Regions from separate parts of the Streptomyces sp. P9-A2 genome, predicted to be linked through region 1. Evidence: riboswitches for the same ligand, from Rfam matches in the RefSeq annotation. Region 1 holds a riboswitch; the other holds the start of a gene.

Region 1 (7,208 bases):
CGACCGGGCGGTGGCCGCAGCGGACACCGTACTCACCCCCGACGGCTGGGCCTTCTCCCGTTTCTTCGAGGGCCCTTACATCGCCTCCACCGAGCTGGCCCTGCGCCAGGCCGAGGCCCTGCCGCAGTCGTACCAGCCCCGCCTGCTGTCGGTCCCCGGCCTCTACATGCTGGCCCTCTGGCTGCACGGCGACCGCACCGCGGACGGCGCCACCGGCCACCCGGCAGCCACCGACCTGCTCGTCCCGCTCGCCCCGGCACCGCCCGGCATCGCGGCCCATCGCCCGCACCGGGCCGCCGAACTTCTCCCGGTGCTGACCCACCGGGTCATGCCGGACCGGCTGCTCGGCTCGCCCGCCTGACGCCCCGCACCCCGAGCCCCCCGCGAGCACCCTTTCCGCGCCCCTCTACCTCTCCCGCATCTCCCTCTTGCGTGTCCCGCCGCCGGACCGCCGGCGGCGGGACACGCCCTCACCGGCACCACCAGGAAGTCCGACGTGGCCCAGGACACCGGAGTGGCCAGGACCCCGGACCGGACTAGCCTCATTCGGCCATGCGGAACCACCCGAAGTGACAGGGCAGTTGAGCTGAACCGTCCACCAGGGTGACGCGTCATCAACCTGTGAGGTGCGGTGCCGCGAAATCCCTGCGGATTGCCGCCCGAGGGGCAACACTTGTTTCCGACCGGCCTGTCTCGACGGGCCCATCACAACGGGGGGCGGCCATGAACGAAGCTTCACGCCGCGGAACTGAAACGACAGCCAGCCCGCAGGTCACGCCAGAGCGAAAGATCCCATCCATGTGCCAGCACCAGTCACCCTGCTCCGCAGCCGATTCCGCCGACCGGGAGTCCGCCCGTCTGGTGGCGCACCACCCGGAGCAGGGTTGGAGCCTGCTGTGCAACGGTGTCGTGCTCTTCGAGGACACCGGTGAACTCCTGCCCGATGGCAGGTGCATCGCCCCGCAGCGTTCCCGGGGCACCATCCAGGCGATGACCACCGCCTAGCTTTGCCGGGCGGAGCAGAGCCCGCCCGCGGAACACCAGGAGCCGGGCCGCGGGACTCCCGCGAACCGGCCCCTATGCGCATCCAGGGTCTGCCACACACCGGACGCGTGTGCGTCACCCCTTGGTCGCGCCCGCGGTCGGGCCGCCGACGAGCCGGCGCTCGGCGACCGAGTGGAAGGCGAGCGCGGGAACCATCGCCAGGACGAGGTACGCGAAGACACGCGCGGTGTCCGCGGATACCGGCCCTGGAACTGCTGGACGCCCAGGGGGATGGTCCATCAGGTGTCGTCGGGGAACATCGGCAGCGGCAGCGGCAGGAAGAAGTTGTTCCAGTCGGTGACCACGGCGAGCACCGAGACGGTACCCAGCGCGGGCCGTGCCATCGGCAGCAGCGCCAGGACGCCGAACAGCACCAGCGCGGGCACCTGGAAGCCGACCGCGATGAATCTGCCTCCGACCCGCACCGCACGCACCGGCGCAGCCGTCGACCGGGTCCGGCCCGAACCCTTCCGCCACTCTCCAGAAGGCGGCGCCCCACCGGCTGGCCGGTCCGGTACCCTCCCGCCGCCACCATCGGCACCCCGGACCACGACCCTCCCTGAAGTCCGGTTCGAAGCGGCCGGTCGGTGCGCGGCGACGGCCCCGAACGCGCCGAGCGGCACCGCTTCACTTCCGCCGAGGCATGCGAAACTTTCGGATCATCCGGCGAACCTCATGATCGAAGACGCGGGAGCAACTCATTCCCACCACCCCCGCGCCGTCCGGCTCCGCCTCCCGCCCTATCGTGATCGGCATGCAGTCCTACACGATCGGCCAGGCGGCGCGGCTGCTCGGCGTCAGCCCGGACACCGCCCGCCGTTGGGCGGACGCCGGCCGGGTCACCACCCACCGCGACGAAGGCGGACGGCGACTCATCGACGGGCGGGATCTGGCCGCGTTCTCGGTGGACCTCGCGAAGGCCGGCACGGCCGAGGAGGGCACTCCGTACACCTCGGCGCGCAACGCCTTTCCCGGCATCGTCACCGCGATCAAGCTCGGCGACGTGGCCGCCCAGGTCGAGATCCAGGCAGGCCCGCACCGATTGGTCTCGCTGCTGACCCGCGAGGCCGTCGAGGAGCTCGGGCTGGAGGTCGGCATGGAGGCCACGGCCCGGGTGAAGTCGACAAACGTCCATATCGACCGCGTCTGACGCCCGGAAACGGCCCTGCTCAGGCCCTGGGCGCCCCGCAAGGCGGGTGGGGGGGTACGACGAAGGGCTCCGCCCCGGCCATGTGTCCGGGGCGGAGCCCTTCCGCTCCCCTGTACCTGTACCTGTGCAGGTACAGGGCGTTACTCCTCGGTCGCCGGTCCCGGCCTCGTAGGGGCGCCCGCCGCGTCAGTCCTCGTACGCCTCCAGCGGGGGGCAGGAGCACACCAGGTTGCGGTCACCGAAGGCCTGGTCGACGCGGCGCACCGGCGGCCAGTACTTGTCGGCGGCGCTCACGCCGGTCGGGAAGACGGCTTCCTGACGGCTGTACGCGTGCTCCCACTCCCCACCGAGCGCGGCGGCGGTGTGTGGGGCGTTGCGCAGAGGGTTGTCCTCCGCGGGCCACTCACCGGAGCCGACCTTCTCGATCTCCGCGCGAATCGCGATCATCGTCTCGCAGAACCGGTCGAGTTCAGCCAGGTCCTCGGACTCGGTCGGCTCGATCATCAGCGTCCCGGCCACCGGGAACGACATCGTGGGCGCGTGGAAGCCGTAATCGATCAGCCGCTTGGCCACGTCGTCCACACTCACACCGGTCGCCTTGGTCAAGGGGCGCAGGTCGATGATGCACTCGTGCGCGACCAGCCCGCCGGGACCGGTGTACAGCACCGGGTAGTGCGGTTCGAGGCGCTTGGCGATGTAGTTGGCGCTGAGTACCGCCACCTGAGTGGCCCGCTTGAGCCCTTCGCCGCCCATCAGCCGGACGTACGCCCACGAGATGGGCAGGATCCCCGCCGAGCCCCACGGAGCCGCCGAGATGGGCCCGATCCCGGTCTCCGGCCCGGCCTCGGGCTGCAGCGGGTGGTTCGGCAGGTACGGCGCCAGGTGCGCCCGCACGCCGACCGGGCCGACACCCGGACCGCCGCCCCCGTGCGGGATGCAGAAGGTCTTGTGCAGGTTCAGGTGCGAGACGTCCCCGCCGAAGTGTCCGGGCTTGGCCAGCCCGACCAGCGCGTTGAGGTTCGCGCCGTCCACGTAGACCTGGCCGCCGGCCTCGTGCACGGCCGCGCAGATGTCGGCGACGTGCTCCTCGAACACACCGTGCGTCGAGGGGTACGTGATCATCAGCACCGACAGCTCTTCGCGGTACCGCTCGATCTTCGCGCGCAGGTCGTCTATGTCGACCTCGCCGTCCTCGGCGGTCTTCACGACGACGACCTTCATGCCGGCCATGACGGCGCTGGCGGCGTTGGTGCCGTGCGCGGAGGACGGGATGAGGCAGACGGTGCGCTGCTCGTCGCCGTTGGCCCGGTGGTAGCCGCGGACGGCGAGCAGTCCGGCCAGTTCGCCCTGGGAGCCCGCGTTGGGCTGGAGGCTCACCTTGTCGTAGCCGGTGACCTCCGCGAGCCGGTCCTCCAGTTCGTGGATGAGCGCGAGGTAGCCCTGGGCCTGCCCGGCCGGCACGAAGGGATGCAGCTGCCCGAACTCGGGCCAGGTGATGGGCTCCATTTCCGCGGTCGCGTTGAGCTTCATGGTGCAGGAGCCCAGCGGGATCATGCCGCGGTCCAGCGCGTAGTCGCGGTCGGCGAGCCTGCGCAGGTAGCGCAGCATCGCGGTCTCGGAGCGGTGCTGGTGGAAGACGGGGTGCGTCAGGTACTCGTCGGTGCGCAGCAGGGCGTCCGGGAGGGCGTTCCGCGCGGCCGCGTCCAGGGATTCGACGTCTCCCCCGACACCGAAGGCGCTCCACACGGCGGTGAGCCGGTCGCGCGTGGTCGTCTCGTCGCAGGCGATCGAGACGTGGTCGGCGTCGACGAGGAGCAGGTTGACGCCGTTGTCCCGCGCGGTGGCGACGACCTCGGCGCCCCGCCCCGGGACCCGTACGGTCAGCGTGTCGAAGTAGGAACCGTGGACGATCTCCACGCCCCCGGCCCGGAGCCCTTCGGCGAGGACGGTCGCGTAGCGGTGGGTGCGCCACGCGATGGTCCTCAGCCCTTCGGGGCCGTGGTACACGGCGTACATACCCGCCATGACGGCGAGCAGTACCTGGGCGGTACAGATATTGCTGGTGGCCTTCTCGCGGCGGATGTGCTGCTCGCGGGTCTGGAGCGCGAGCCGGTAGGCCTGGTGCCCGTCCGCGTCGACGGAGACGCCGACGAGCCGTCCGGGCAGGCTGCGCGCCATCTTCTCCTGTACGGCCATGTATCCGGCGTGCGGTCCGCCGAAGCCCATCGGCACGCCGAAGCGCTGCGTCGTGCCGACCGCGATGTCCGCGCCGAGTTCGCCGGGGGACGTCAGCAGCGTGAGGGCGAGCAGATCGGCGGCGACGGTGACCAGCGCACCCAGTTCGTGCGCCCGGTCGATCACCGGCTTGATGTCGCGTACGGCACCGGAGGCACCCGGGTACTGGATCAGCACGCCGTTGATCTCACGCTCGGCGACCTCGGCGGGGATGCCCTCGCTCAGGTCGGCGACGACGACCTCGACGCCGGCCGGCTCGGCCCGGGTCCGGATGACGGCGACGGTCTGCGGCAGCGCGTCCGCGTCGACCAGGAACATGCCCTTCTTGTTCTTGCCCATACGCCGCGACAGCGCCATCGCCTCGGCGGCCGCGGTGCCCTCGTCGAGCAGGGAGGCACCGGAGGTCGGGAGGCCGGTGAGCTCGGCGACCATGGTCTGGAAGTTCAGCAGCGCCTCGAGCCGCCCCTGCGAGATCTCGGGCTGGTACGGCGTGTAGGCCGTGTACCAGGCGGGGTTCTCCATGACGTTGCGCAGGATGACGGGCGGCGTGAAGGTGCCGTAGTACCCCAGCCCGATCATGGAGCCGAGCACCTCGTTGCGGTCGGCCAGCGACTGCAGCTCGGCCAGCACCTCGGGCTCGGTCCGGGCACCCGGCAGGTCCAGCGCGTCGGCGTTCTTGATCACATCCGGGACGGCGGCGGCCGTCAGCTCATCGAGCGAGCCGTAGCCGACCTGCGCGAGCATCTTGGCCCGGGCCTCGTGGTCGGGGCCGATGTGACGCTGCTCGAAGGGCGTTCCCTGTTCGAGCTCGGAGAGGGGAATGCGATGGGCGGTCATGTGCGGAGGCCTCCTGGTCCGACGACCTTCGAGGGGCACCATGGCGGGTGCCCGGACGGCCTCCCCCTCTGTCATCTCAACCTGAGAGCTTCACCGGCCGCCCGGGGCGGCCGGCTTTCACCGTCGGTGAGAGCGGGAGCCGTCGACACCCGCTCTGCTTTCCAGAGTGACCTCGTCCATGCGGTACGTGGGCCTGAGAGATTCCGGGGAGGATTTGCTCCTTCGGCGCCCTCCGATGGTGCAGAGAGGGCTCTCCCGCACGGGGTCAGCAGCCGCTGCCAGGGTACCAGCGAGGGCAAGACCCACACTTTCGAGTGGCCGCCCCGCCGATTGTGCCGTTTTGTAGTGCTGACGAATCCTTGCGACCAGTGGAGGGCCCGTGCAGACCGACATCGATCCGCGCAACCTGATCGGCCGCAAGGCGTTCGACCGCAATGGCAACCGGATCGGCACGATCGACGAGGTCTATCTCGACGACGCCACCGGCGTGCCGGAGTGGGCGGCGATACGCACCGGCCTGTTCAGCAGGGATGCCTTCGTCCCCCTGGAGCCGAGCGAGCTGATCGACGGCGGCCTCCACATCCCCTTCGAACGCGCCCTGATCAAGGACGCTCCCGACTTCGGGGTGGGCCGCCATCTCTCCCCGGAGCAGGAACTCCAGCTCTACCACCACTACGGCTTGGACACAGCCGCCCCTCTCCCGCTCCCGGACCACGACTTCGGCAGGCTCGCCGGCAGGGACGACTCCGCCTGACGACATCACCCGTGGCGCACTCGAGCCATCGCGCCGGCAGTCGTCGGACCAGGAGGCCTCCGCACATGACCGCCCATCGCATTCCCCTCTCCGAGCTCGAACAGGGAACGCCCTTCGAGCAGCGTCACATCGGCCCCGACCACAAGGCCCGGGCTCTGCCCGTCCGTCCCCGAGACCTGCCTCCGGACTCACCCGGGGCAGCACCTCATTCGCCCGAAGCCCTCAGGCCCGCACCACCGGCCACCGCCCCCGCACCGGCCCTCGAACCCCGGCCGTCCTGGGTGCTCCGGCCGTCGCCGTCGGCCTGGATGCCCTCCCCGCCCTGACCGCTACCGTCGTCCCGACCGTTCTCACCGCTCGGGCCGTCCGCGCTCCCCCTGCCACCCCCAGGCCTTCGCTCCACCAACGGCAGCGGATCCGCGGGCTGCAGGGCCCGGTCGTCGGTCCGGAAGGTCCTCACCCGCCCCGGTGCCGATCCGGGCGTCTCGAATCGCACGGTGACCCGCCCGAGGCCGCTGCCCTGGACCCATCCGTGGCCGTACTCGCTGTGCCTTACATCGTGCCCGGCCGGCCAGCGCCGCTCGGCGCCCGGTTGTTGCCGTTCCTCCGCGGGCACTGCCGCCTCCGCCGCTTCCGCGCCCAGCAGTTCCCTGTCCCGCTCCTCCGCCGCCTGCGCGAACAGATCCTCCTGCGTGTAGTCGGCGAGCCCGCTGACCCCCACACCCAGCAGCCGCACGCCGCCCGTCGTGTCGACCGAGTCCAGCAGCCGCGTCGCCGCCTCACGCACCACCACCGGATCGTCCGTGGGACCTCGCAGGGTCTCGGAGCGGGTGAGTGTCGAGAAGTCGTACCGCCGCACCTTCAGCACGATGGTCCGTCCCGACAGCCCCGCCGCTCTCAGCCGGCGCACGCAGCGGTCGGCGAGGCGCTGTACCTCCACCCCGACCCGCACCCGGTCGTGGATGTCCACGTCGTAGGTGTCCTCGACCGACACCGACTTCGTCTCCCGCTCGGCCACCACGGACCGCTCGTCCCTCGCCAGGGACATGGCGTGCAGGGCGTGTCCGTGTGCTTTGCCGAGCAGACGTACCAGCTCGTCCTCCCCTGCCTCGGCGAGGTCCCCGACCGTGTGGATGCCTGCCCGCCGCAGGTGGTCGCCGGTGGCCGGCCCGACACCCGGCAGTGTCC
Region 2 (7,208 bases), 4.6 Mb from region 1:
TGAAGTGCTGGTGGGGGGAAGGAGAGCCGGAGAGGATGGAGGGGGCGGTGAGGTCGGTGAGGTCGGTGAGGTCGAACGGATGCTTCCTCTTGTGCATCACTGCCCCACCGTGACACGGGACGCCCGCGAATATGGTGCACACATCAACTTCTCACCATTGTGGGGGACCGGCGGCCCGACCTCACACACCACACCGGTACCCAGAGCACCTCCGATGTCTTCTGCCCGTCATGTACTGGTTACCTGGCACGAGTGAACTACCCCAAGGGCGAAGTGGGTTGACGCACATCGGTGCCCGGGACACAGCGCCTCCGGGCGTTGAGCAGAACCTGCTGGGGGGACCGGCGAACTGCGCGCCGGCCCGGGGCGCGGCGGACCACACCGAACTGCGGCCCCTGGACGTCGCCGACGCGGGGGCGGCCTCAAGGTCGGCGACAGCGGGCTGCGACCGCTCGAACAGGTACGGCTTTTGATGGTGCGACCGGGACCATGGCCACCGGAGCTCGACGCCGTGGCGGCCGCGGTGGCGGTGGCGCGGCGGTTGTGGCGCGCGGCGTCCGAGGACTTCGCGAACGCCGTCCCGGCACCGAACGCGGCCTGGGCACGGGACACGGTCATCGGCCTGGTGCTGCCTTCGGAGGAGTATCCGGTACCGACGGACTCCCGGTACGCGGCGGAGGAGGACCGCGCCGCGGTGCGCCGGATCACCCACGAGCTGCTGAGGGCGGGAGCGGGCCCCCGTGCGGTCGTCCGTCTGGCGGCTCGGCACCGGCGCGACCTGGACTCGCGTCCAGGTACTGACCCGACCGCGCCGGGGCCCGGTTCACCGAGCCCGGCTCACCCGTCGCACCAGCCGTGGGTCTTGCCGAACTGCAGCAGCCCGCGGCGCGCCTGGAGGATCTGTTCGCCGGTCAGTGTCGGCGCGGCGGACAGCAGGACCTCCGTGACCTCTGTGAGGTACTCCTCGGCGGTGAGCACGTCGCACAGCGGGTCCTCGCCGTCCACCGGCTGCCTGCCTCCGCCGGCGGACGACACCGGGCCCGCGCCCTGGGCCAGGCGCACGCCCGTGGCCTTCAGTCCCCGGTCGCCCTCCTCGATCTCGAACTCCACGGTGACCCCGGGACGCAACTGGTGCTCCGGAATCCGTACGTCGTTGACGTGGAGGAAGACGTCCTCCCCGCCGTGCTCCGGAGCGATGAACCCGTAACCCCGTACGGCGTCGAACCGCACCACACGACCAGCAACCATGGTTTCCAACCCCCAACAGAACACCGGACCCCGGGCCCGGACCCCATGTCCGGAACGGAACCCGACCAGCCAGGCCAACATACGCCGTCCGTCGTGCCCCGTCCCCTCAGCACCCGATCCCTCAGCACTCGATGATGTTCACCGCGAGCCCGCCCCGCGCGGTCTCCTTGTACTTGACGGACATGTCGGCGCCGGTCTCCTTCATGGTCTTGATGACCTTGTCCAGGGACACCTTGTGCGAGCCGTCGCCGCGCATCGCCATCCGCGCGGCGGTGACCGCCTTCACCGCGGCCATGCCGTTGCGCTCGATGCACGGGATCTGGACCAGGCCGCCGACCGGGTCGCAGGTCAGGCCGAGGTTGTGCTCCATGCCGATCTCGGCGGCGTTCTCGACCTGCTCCGGTGAGCCGCCCATCACCTCGGCGAGGGCGCCCGCCGCCATCGAGCAGGCGGAGCCGACCTCGCCCTGGCAGCCGACCTCGGCGCCGGAGATGGACGCGTTCTCCTTGAACAGCATGCCGATCGCACCGGCCGCCAGCAGAAAGCGGACCACGCCGTCCTCGTCGGCACCGGGGACGAAGTTCATGTAGTAGTGCAGGACGGCGGGGATGATGCCGGCCGCGCCGTTGGTCGGGGCGGTGACGACCCGGCCGCCTCCGGCGTTCTCCTCGTTCACGGCCATCGCGTAGAGCGTGATCCACTCCATGGAGAGGGCCTTCGCATCGCCCTCCGCGCGCAGCTTGCGTGCCGTGTTCGCGGCGCGCCGGCGCACCTTCAGGCCGCCCGGCAGGATGCCCTCGCGGGACATGCCGCGCGCCACGCACGCCTGCATCACCCGCCAGATCTCCAGCAGGCCTTCGCGGATCTCCTCCTCGGTCCGCCAGGCGCGCTCGTTCTCCAGCATCAGCGCGGAGATGGACAGGCCCGTCTCCCGGGTCAGGCGCAGCAGCTCGTCGCCCGTGCGGAACGGGTACTTCAGGACGGTGTCGTTGAGTTTGATGCGGTCCGCGCCCACGGCCTCCTCGTCGACGACGAAGCCGCCGCCCACCGAGTAGTACGTTTTCGCCAGCACCTCGCTACCGGAGGCGTCGTACGCCCACAGGGTCATGCCGTTCGCGTGGTACGTGAGCGCCTTGCGGCGGTGCAGCACCAGGTCGTCGTCGAAGGAGAACGCGATCTCGTGCGTGTCGAGCAGCCTCAGCCGGCCCGAGTCCTTGATCTTCTCCACCCGTTCGTCGGCGGTCTCCACGTCCACCGTGCGGGGCGAGTCGCCCTCCAGGCCGAGCAGCACCGCCTTGGGCGTGCCGTGCCCGTGGCCGGTGGCGCCGAGCGAGCCGTACAGCTCCGCGCGGACCGAGGCGACCGAGTCCAGCAGCTCCTCGTTGAGCAGCCGCCGGGCGAACATGCGGGCGGCCCGCATCGGGCCGACCGTGTGCGAGCTGGACGGCCCGATGCCGATCGAGAACAGGTCGAAGACCGAGAGGGCCACGGAAGGACTCCTAGGGGTTCGGCGGACGCCGCTGTCCGCCGGGGGGTGGTTCGCGGTGGTACGGATGCGGGGAACGGGACGGTGTTCACAGGGGGTGTTCACAGGGGGCGCACGACACGGGGCATCGCGCCCACTGACCCAGTGTGCGCGATGCCCCGGACGGTCGTACGAATCAAAGCGTACGAAATTACTTCAGACCGGGGTACAGCGGATGCTTCTCCGCGAGGGCCGTCACCCGGGCCCGGAGCGCCTCGGCGTCGGCGGCCCCGAAGGGGGAGGGCGCCTTCAGCGCCTCGGCGATCACGTCCGCCACCTCGGCGAAGTCCTCGGCGTCGAAGCCGCGGGTGGCCAGGGCGGGCGTGCCGATCCGCAGACCCGAGGTGACCATCGGCGGCCGCGGGTCGTTCGGTACCGCGTTGCGGTTGACGGTGATACCGACTTCGTGGAGCCGGTCCTCCGCCTGCTGCCCGTCCAGCTCGGACGCGCGCAGGTCGACCAGGACCAGGTGCACGTCCGTACCGCCGGAGAGCACGTCCACGCCCACCGCCTTGGCGTCGTCCTTCATCAGGCGTTCGGCCAGGATGCGGGCGCCCTCCAGGGTGCGGCGCTGGCGGTCCTTGAACTCCTCGGACGCGGCGACCTTGAAAGCCACCGCCTTGGCCGCGACCACATGCTCCAGCGGGCCGCCCTGCTGGCCGGGGAAGACCGCGGAGTTGATCTTCTTGGCCAGCTCGGCCGTGGAGAGGATCACACCGCCGCGCGGGCCGCCGAGCGTCTTGTGCGTGGTCGTGGTGACGACGTGGGCGTGCGGGACCGGGTTCGGGTGCAGACCCGCCGCGACCAGACCGGCGAAGTGCGCCATGTCGACCATCAGGTACGCGCCGACCTCGTCCGCGATCCGGCGGAACTCGGCGAAGTCCAGCTGCCGCGGGTACGCCGACCAGCCGGCGACGATCAGCTTCGGCCTGCTCTCCTTGGCCAGCCGCTCGACCTCGGCCATGTCGACCCGGCCGTCGTCGCCGACGTGGTAGGCGACCACGTCGTAGAGCTTGCCCGAGAAGTTGATCTTCATGCCGTGGGTCAGGTGCCCGCCGTGCGCGAGGTTCAGGCCCATGATCGTGTCACCGGGCTTGAGCAGCGCGAACATCGCGGCGGCGTTGGCCTGCGCGCCCGAGTGCGGCTGCACGTTGGCGTGCTCGGCGCCGAACAGCTCCTTGACCCGGTCGATGGCGATCTGCTCGATCACGTCGACGTGCTCGCAGCCGCCGTAGTAGCGGCGGCCGGGGTAGCCCTCGGCGTACTTGTTGGTGAGGACCGTGCCCTGGGCCTCCATGACCGCGACCGGGGCGAAGTTCTCCGAGGCGATCATCTCGAGGGTGGACTGCTGGCGGTGGAGTTCGGCGTCGATCGCCGCGGCGACGTCCGGGTCGAGCTCGTGCAGCGGGGTGTTCAGATGCGACATGGGACTACGGCCTCCTCAGCCCTGGATGAAGGCGTCGTACTCGGCGGCGGAAAGCAGGTCGGCCGGCTCGTCGGTGACCCGCACCTTGAACAGCCAGCCGCCCTCGAAGGGGGCCGAGTTCACCAGCGAGGGGTCGCTGACCACGTCCTCGTTGATCTCGGTGACCTCGCCGGTGACCGGGCAGTACAGGTCGCTGACCGACTTGGTCGACTCCAGTTCGCCACAGGTCTCGCCCGCGGTCACGGTGTCACCGACCTCGGGGAGCTGGACGAACACGACGTCGCCGAGCGCGTTGGCCGCGTGCTCGGTGATGCCGATGGTCGACGCACCGTCCTCGGCGGCCGACAGCCACTCGTGTTCCTTGCTGTAACGCAGCTGCTGGGGGTTGCTCATGACCTGGATTCTCCTGTACGCGGGGGACTTGCTGATGACTCGGAAACTACGGGAAGTACGGGACATGCGCGTGAGCGGGCACGACCTGCCCCGCTCACCCGTGCGGGGCCCTGGGGAGACCTTGGAAGCCCTTGGAAGCCCTTGGGCGGCCCTGGGAGGCCCTTGCGCCGACGTGCGAGGGCCTGGGAAGCCGTCCCGAGAGGCGTTCCGCGGCCGTCTGCGGCCGTCTGCGACGGTGCTACTTCTGCCGCTTGTAGAACGGCAGCGCCACGACCTCGTAAGGCTCGTGGCTGCCGCGGATGTCCACACCCACGCCCGCCGTGCCCGGCGCCGCGTACGCCACATCGACGTACGCCATCGCGATCGGCCGGCCCAGCGTCGGGGAGGGCGCGCCGGAGGTGACCTCGCCGATCACCTCGCCGCCGACGACCACCGCGTACCCGGCGCGCGGGACCCGGCGGCCCTCGGCGATCAGGCCGACCAGGGCGCGGGGCGGGGTCCGCTCGGCGCGGGCGGCGGCCTCGGTCAGAGCGGCGCGGCCCACGAAGTCGCCCTCCTTCTCGAACTTCACCACCCGGCCGAACCCGGCGTCGAACGGTGTCAGGGAGGCGCTCAGCTCATTGCCGTACAGCGGCATGCCGGCCTCCAGCCGCAGCGTGTCCCGGCAGGACAGTCCGCACGGGATCAGGCCGACGCCCTCGCCCGCCTTCGTCAGCGCCTGCCACAGCTCCACCGCGTGCTCCGGCTTCACGAACAGCTCGAAACCGTCCTCGCCGGTGTAGCCGGTCCGGGCGATGAGGGCGGGGACGCCCGCGACCGTGCCGGGCTGCCCGGCGTAGTACTTCATGCCCTCGACGTCGGTGTCGGCGTCGGTGAGGGACCGCAGGATGCCGGAGGACCCGGGGCCCTGCACCGCGAGCAGCGCGTACGCGTCGCGGTCGTCACGGACCTCGGTGTCGAAGCCGGCCGACCGCTCCACGAGCGCGTCCAGCACCACCTGGGCGTTGGAGGCGTTCGCGACGACCAGGTAGCGGGGGGATCCGGCGTGCGGGGACCCGGCCTCGGCCCCTGCCCCGGTGTCGTCGAGCCGGTAGACGATCAGGTCGTCCAGGATGCCGCCGTCCTCGCCGCAGATCATGGTGTAGCGGGCGCGGCCGGGCTTGACGGTCCCGATGTTGCCGACCAGCGCGTGGTCGAGGAACCGGGACGCCTGCGGGCCGGTGACGGTGATCTCGCCCATGTGGGAGAGGTCGAAGAGGCCGGCCCCCGTCCGCACGGCGTTGTGCTCGTCGCGTTCGGAGCCGTAGCGCAGGGGCATGTCCCAGCCGGCGAAATCGGTCATCGTGGCACCGAGCGAACGATGCAGGGCGTCGAGCGCGGTCCGGCGGAGTTCGGTACTGCTCATCGGTCGGTCTCCCAGGGCAGGACAGGCGAGGTCTTTCCTCCCCATCTGTCATCGGAACCTGAGAGGTTCGCCATGACCGCCCGCACAGGGGACGACCACGGCTTGCACCTTGGGTGGGGCACCGGCGACTCGCGCGGGGCCCGCTTTTCAGATGTGCCTCGCCCACGCGGTAACGGTGCCTGAGAGATTCAAGGGAGGGACTTGCTCCTTCGGCGCCCCGGCGGCAACTGGTGCCGGGGACTCTCCCGCGCGGATTCGAACGGCCGGTATGCAGTTGGCGCGTTCATCATTGCACGCATCACGGGGCCGCGGCAGGGGGACCCTTCTGGAAGGAGCGCAGGGTATTCGGGTGCTCACGCACGGCTGTGACGGGTCTGTATCGGGAAAGGGACGGAAAGCAGAGGCGTCCGGCGTTACCGTCTCTTTACACTCGGCGGGGAGCGGCTCCGGTACCTGGGCACAGAGCCGGACACCCCCAGGGGAGGACTCACGGTGAACAAGGCCACGGCGTACGCCGCCACCACGGGCGTCGCGCTGCCCGAGCTGCAGGCCTCCCCGGCCGGGGAGGCGTGCGGCATGCTGCCCGCGCCTGTCGTCCGCGACCTGCGCGAGCGCGCCGGCCGCAGCCCGCACGCCCTGCTCTTCGGCCCCCGTGACCTCGTCGTGGTCACCGGACTGCCCGGCAGCGGCAAGTCCACCCTCATGCGGCGCGCGGCGCGCGGCACCCGTATCGACTCGCAGGACACCCGCGACCGCTGGGACCGCGGCATGCCACGCCTCCTGCCGTACGCGGTGTACCGGCCCCTGGTCCGCCTCGCCCACTACGCCGGACTGCGGCGCGCCCTGCGCGCCGGCGAGGGAGTCGTCGTCCACGACTGCGGCACGCAGGCCTGGGTGCGCCGCTGGCTGGCCCGCGAGGCCCGCCGCCGGGGCGCGGACCTGCATCTGCTGCTGCTCGACGTCCCCCCGGAGCAGGCCCTGGACGGCCAGCGCGAGCGCGGCCGCGGAGTCTCCCGGTACGCCTTCCGGCGTCACCGCACCGCCATCGACCGGCTGCTGACGTCCGTGATGCGAGGTGACCTGCCCGCGGGCTGCGGCTCGGCCGTCCTGGCCGACCGCGACGCGGCGAACGCGCTGCACCGCATCGACTTCACGGACTGACGACCGCCCGGGCGGCGACGGTACGAGCCGACCGCGTGCGGACCGGCGTG

The links. A riboswitch is a leader RNA that binds a small molecule or an ion and turns the genes downstream of it on or off. The one in region 1 is predicted to bind glycine.
Region 2: linked by a shared signal. The riboswitch ahead of gcvT (glycine cleavage system aminomethyltransferase GcvT) and the one ahead of gcvP (aminomethyl-transferring glycine dehydrogenase) in region 1 are both predicted to bind glycine.

The regions. Positions count from the first base shown of each region.
Region 1 is NZ_JAZIFX010000001.1:1,089,819-1,097,026, forward strand. Features, by position in the region: gene V4Y04_RS04900 (hypothetical protein) at 1-361, shown strand, start outside; gene V4Y04_RS04905 (DUF5999 family protein) at 799-1,005, shown strand; partial or broken gene V4Y04_RS04910 (carbohydrate ABC transporter permease) at 1,120-1,397, opposite strand; gene V4Y04_RS04915 (TOBE domain-containing protein) at 1,799-2,194, shown strand; gene gcvP (aminomethyl-transferring glycine dehydrogenase) at 2,381-5,266, opposite strand; glycine riboswitch at 5,438-5,534, opposite strand; gene V4Y04_RS04925 (PRC-barrel domain-containing protein) at 5,646-6,020, shown strand; gene V4Y04_RS04930 (DNA polymerase IV) at 6,226-7,208, opposite strand, start outside.
Region 2 is NZ_JAZIFX010000001.1:5,721,444-5,728,651, forward strand. Features, by position in the region: gene V4Y04_RS26095 (cold-shock protein) at 838-1,248, opposite strand; gene V4Y04_RS26100 (L-serine ammonia-lyase) at 1,370-2,737, opposite strand; gene glyA (serine hydroxymethyltransferase) at 2,925-4,199, opposite strand; gene gcvH (glycine cleavage system protein GcvH) at 4,215-4,592, opposite strand; gene gcvT (glycine cleavage system aminomethyltransferase GcvT) at 4,831-5,997, opposite strand; glycine riboswitch at 6,033-6,154, opposite strand; glycine riboswitch at 6,155-6,255, opposite strand; gene V4Y04_RS26120 (AAA family ATPase) at 6,490-7,158, shown strand.